DNA from 2 places in the Nakamurella multipartita DSM 44233 genome. Region 1 is predicted to be linked to the other one. Evidence: riboswitches for the same ligand, from Rfam matches in the RefSeq annotation. Region 1 holds a riboswitch; the other holds the start of a gene.
What was found. Region 1 has a riboswitch for cobalamin ahead of NAMU_RS00800 (CbtB domain-containing protein). Riboswitches for the same ligand answer to the same signal wherever they lie in the genome.

Region 1 (2,389 bases):
CGCCGGGCTGGATCCGGGACGCGCTGCGGGAACGGGGGATCGCGGTCCGGCGCGGGGACACCTTCCCGGGCCTGGGGCCGACCTGGATCCGCGTCGCGGTCCGGGACGCGCACCTGATCGGCCGCCTGCTCGATACCCTCTCCGACGTACTGACCGCCTCACCGCACCCCCCGAATGGAGTTGATCATGGGAAGAATGCCGTTTTGCCGGGCCGATAACGGGCTTCTCCCCATGATCAACACCAGGATGGGTGGGGCGGATGGAGTGGGCGGGGTCGGGTGGGCGGCGTGACCGGGGCGAGCGGGTTCGGGGCGCTGCTGCCGGTGGCCGGCCGCGCGGTGCTGATCACCGGCGGCGAGGAGGGTGCGCTCGGCCGGATCGCGGCCCTGCGCGAGGCCGGGGCCGACCTGCACGTCGTCGCGCCCACGGTGGCCGCGTCCGTGCTGGACCTGGCCGAACGGGGACTGCTGCGCTGGGACGCCCGGCCGGTCGAGCCGGCCGACGTGGCCGCCGCCTGGCTGGTCGTGCTGGCCGGCGCCCCCGAGGTCGATGCCGCGGTGCGCGGGTGGGCCGAGCAGCACCGGACCTTCTGCCTGGACGATCCGGCCGACCCCGCCGAACCCACCGCTCCGGCGAGGGGGTCCGCCGGAGTCGGGCAGGTGATCCTGGTCGGCGGTGGGCCCGGCGATCCGGGCCTGATCACCGTGGCGGGTCTGGCGGCGGTGCGAGCCGCGGACGTCGTCGTCACCGACCGGCTCGCTCCGTTGGCCGTGCTGGACCAGGTCCGGCCGGGCACCGAGATCGTCGACGTCGGCAAGATCCCCCGGGGCCGGTTCACCCCGCAGGAACAGATCAACGCGATCCTGGTCGAGCACGCGCGGGCCGGCCGAACGGTGGTGCGGCTCAAGGGCGGCGACAACTTCGTGTTCGGTCGTGGCGGCGAGGAATGGCAGGCCTGCGCGGAGGCCGGCATTCCGGTGCGGGTGATCCCGGGGGTGAGTTCGGCGGTCGCCGTGCCCGCCCTGGCCGGGATCCCGCTGACCCACCGCACGGCCAACCAGGGGTTCACCGTGATCACCGCGCACGTGCCGCCGGGCGATCCTCGCTCGACCCTGGACTACGCCGCCCTGGCCCGGTCCGGTACCGCGCTGGTGATCATGATGGGGGTGGCCACACTGGGGGCGGTGGCCGCCGAACTGATCGGACACGGCCTGGACCCGGCCACGCCCGCGGCCACCGTCGCCGACGGCGGATTGCCCGAGCAGAGGGTGGTTCGCGGCACGCTGGCCTCGATCGCCGACGACATCGCCGTCGCCGGTCTGAAGGCGCCCGCGATCACCGTCGTCGGGTCGGTCGCCGCGTTCGACCCGTCGGCCGGGGGCGCCCCGGTCGAAGCCCCGGGGGGCCCCGCGCCCGGCGGCGCCGGCCCACGTTGACCGCAAGATCACCGGGCAGCTACGGTCATCGGGTTCCAGCGGTTTCGGGAAGCCGGTGCAAGTCCGGCGCGGTCGCGCCACTGTGAGACCCGAAAGGGTCGAGTCAGACCCCGATGCCGTCCGGCTCCGTCGAGTGGGGGCGCATCAACCCCCGAGGAGGTCTCATGTCCCAGGCCGCTGCTGCATCGATTCCGGTGCCCACGTTGGCGATTCCCGTCATTCCCGTCCGGCAGATCCTGCCGTGGGCGATGTTCGTCGGGTTGCTCGCCCTGATCGCGCTGTACTTCGTGTCGTCCGAGCAGGGCGCCTTCGCGGTGTTCGCCGGGACCGGCATCCACGAATGGGTACACGACGGGCGTCACCTGCTCGGCTTCCCCTGTCACTGACCCGGGCGAAACAATGCTGACTGCACGGACTTTCCTGGTCCGCGGATTGCTGGCCGGCCTCATCGCCGGCATCGTCACGTTCGGCGTGGCCTACGTCATCGGGGAACCGCCGGTCGATGCCGCCATCGCCATCGAGGAAGCCGGGAGCCCGGCCGCCGACAGCCACGACATGGCCGGCATGACGCAGGGCGAGGGTCACTCGCACGGCGACGAGGCCGAGGTCTCCCGCTCGACCCAGTCCACCTGGGGACTGGCCACCGCGACGATCCTGTTCGGGGTGGCCCTGGGCGGGATCGCCGGTCTGGCTGCCGCTTTCGCCTGTGGCCGGCTCGGGCGGCTCGGCCCCCGGGCCAGTTGCGTGGTCGTCGCGGCCACCGGATTCGTGGCGATCTACCTGGTGCCGTTCCTGAAGTACCCGCCCAACCCACCGGCCGTCGGCAACCCGGACACCATCGGCCCGCGGACCGCGTGGTACTTCGGGATGCTCGCCGTGTCCGTGGTCGTCGCCGTGGCGGCTATCGTGCTGGCCCGCCGGCTGGCGCCGCGCCTGGGCAGTTGGCACGCCGG
Region 2 (2,389 bases), 410 kb from region 1:
TGATCCGGACGACCGTCCACCCGTGCGCGGCGAACCGCTCCAGCCGGCGGACGTCCCGGTCGAACTGCCGAGTGTCGGTCCGATGCTGATCCCCGTCGTACTCCACGATCACCCGCCACCGGCGGTAGACCAGGTCGGCCCGACCCAGGAATTCACCCCGAGATCCGGTGATCGACACGTTCACCTCCGGTTCGGGCAGGCCCGCATCCACCACGGCCACCCGCACGAGCGACTCCGGCCGGGACTCGACCCCCGGCCGGATTCGGGCCACGGCCCGCGCGGCCACCGCCTTGCCCCGGCCCCGGAACACCGCCACCCGCTCGGCCAGCTCCGCCTGGGTCAGCCACGGACGATCGTCGAGCGGGTTCGGGTAGACCGGCGCATGGATCAACGCGTCGCCGACGGCGATCAGGTCCGCCAGCGGCAGCACGCTGGCGAGCTGGCAGAACATCGTGGCCGGGTCGACGATCCGGCAGCCGTGACGCCGCCCGACCAAGGCCCGTGGGTCCAGGAGCTTGTGGGCGTGCACCCCGCGGCGCCGGGGTGGGCGGGCCGGGGGCACAACCCCGATGTGCAGATCCTCCTCGACCAAGTCCGGCGGCAGCGGCACCGGCCACAGCCGCGCCGCGGTCAGGTGGGTGAAGATCGGATCGCCGCCCAGGGCGACGGCCAGGGCGACGCATCGGGCCAGTAGGGCAGGCGGGGCGGCGGGCGAGGCCGGGGTCGGGGCCGACGGCGTGACCTTGGGGACCCGGACCCCGCGGAACGGCCGGTCCAGGTCGGCTCCCCGCATGCGGCGATCGGTGAGTCCGGCCGCTCGGCCCTGGCCGACCGTGAACGCGCCGAGGGCCAGCTCGGGCGGCAGAGGTCGGCGGGGCGGCACCCGCGAATGATGGACGAGATCGCCGGAACCGCGGCCGAGTTGTCCACAGGCCTGATCGAGGGGCCACTTCCGGTCGTTCCCGAGGCCCGGGAAGGTCCGGAACTGGCCCCTCGACCGGGCCAGCCCGTACCCTGGCTCCCGCTGATGGTCCGTCGTGCTCCACGCTCGGCGGGACAACAGGGAACCCGGTGCGAATCCGGGGCTGCCCCGCAGCGGTGATCGGGAACGACCGCCATCACCCCGCCGGTTCGTCGGTGGGGTCCAGCACTGGGTGCGAACCCGGGAAGCGATGGCCAGTAGGCATTCCTTGCGTTGAGGCGCAGGACCAGCCCGAGAGTCCGAAGACCTGCCATCGGTCGGTGGGCCGTCGGTCCACTGCGTTCGGGACCGCGAGGGACGGTCGCGTGCGATCGGGCGAGGCCGCACCGGCCCCCACCCGTCCCGCTGGCTCCGAAGCCATCCGTTTCCGGTCCGGCGAGGAGCCTGCCTGTGATCACGTCCCGTTCCACCCGTCGAGCGGTCATCGGCGCCACCGCGCTGATCGCCCTGCTGACCGGGTGCTCATCCGCCCAGTCGGCCAGCCCGTCCCCGTCGGCATCAGCATCGGCATCGGCATCGGCATCGGCATCGGCCGGTGGTGTGGACGCCAAGGGGTGCATCACCGACTTCGACCCGAGCACCGACTACTTCCCGGTCAAGTCGCAGATCACCCACGCGACCAACTTCGCCATCAGCTATCACGACTCCTATCAGGTGCTGACCGTGCCGCAGCCCACGCAGGGCGGGGCCCCGGAGTCGTACGTGCTGGTCAAGTGCGGCGCGCCGACCCCCGAGCTGACCGGTGACCTGGCCGGGGCGCAGGTCATCACCACCCCGGTTAGCTCGCTGTACTCCGCCTCCACCACTCACCTGCCGTTCCTGGTCGAGTTGGATCAGCTCGACACTCTGACCGGGGTCGGCACCAAGGGCTTCATCTCCGAGAAGCAGGTGCAGGACCGGGTGGCCGAGCCTGGCGTGGTCGAGTTCTCCGCCGCCGGCACCGTGGATGCGGAGGCGGTCATCGCCGGCCAGCCCGACGTCCTGGTCACCGCGGGCACCGACGATCCCGGGTACGCCGTGGTCAAGGCGGCGGGCATCCCGGTGCTGGCCAACGCCGACTGGCTGGAGGACGACCCGCTGGGCCGGGCCGAGTACCTCAAGTACTTCGCCGCGCTGACCGGGACCGAGCAGCAGGCCGCCGCGGCCTTCGACACGGTCGAGCGCAGCTACCAGGAGCTCGCGGCCTCCGTCCAGGACGCCAATCCGGTCGCCGTCGTGCCCGGGCAGCCGTTCCAGGGCACCTGGTACATCCCGGGGGGCAAGTCCTACACGACCCGGTTGATCCAGGACGCCGGCGGCACCACCGCCTGGGCCGACGACGCCACCTCCGGGTCGATCCCCACCGATCTGGAGACGGTACTGGCCAAGGCCGGCACCGCCCCGGCCTGGCTGGCCAGTACGACCTGG

Region 2: linked by a shared signal. The riboswitch ahead of NAMU_RS25920 (ABC transporter substrate-binding protein) and the one ahead of NAMU_RS00800 (CbtB domain-containing protein) in region 1 are both predicted to bind cobalamin.

What each region holds. Positions count from the first base shown of each region.
Region 1 is NC_013235.1:179,369-181,757, forward strand. Features, by position in the region: gene NAMU_RS00790 (cobyrinate a,c-diamide synthase) at 1-218, shown strand, start outside; gene cobA (uroporphyrinogen-III C-methyltransferase) at 279-1,436, shown strand; cobalamin riboswitch at 1,442-1,571, shown strand; gene NAMU_RS00800 (CbtB domain-containing protein) at 1,601-1,822, shown strand; gene NAMU_RS00805 (CbtA family protein) at 1,836-2,389, shown strand, end outside.
Region 2 is NC_013235.1:5,829,626-5,832,014, forward strand. Features, by position in the region: gene NAMU_RS27935 (endonuclease domain-containing protein) at 1-883, opposite strand, end outside; cobalamin riboswitch at 1,012-1,251, shown strand; gene NAMU_RS25920 (ABC transporter substrate-binding protein) at 1,373-2,389, shown strand, end outside.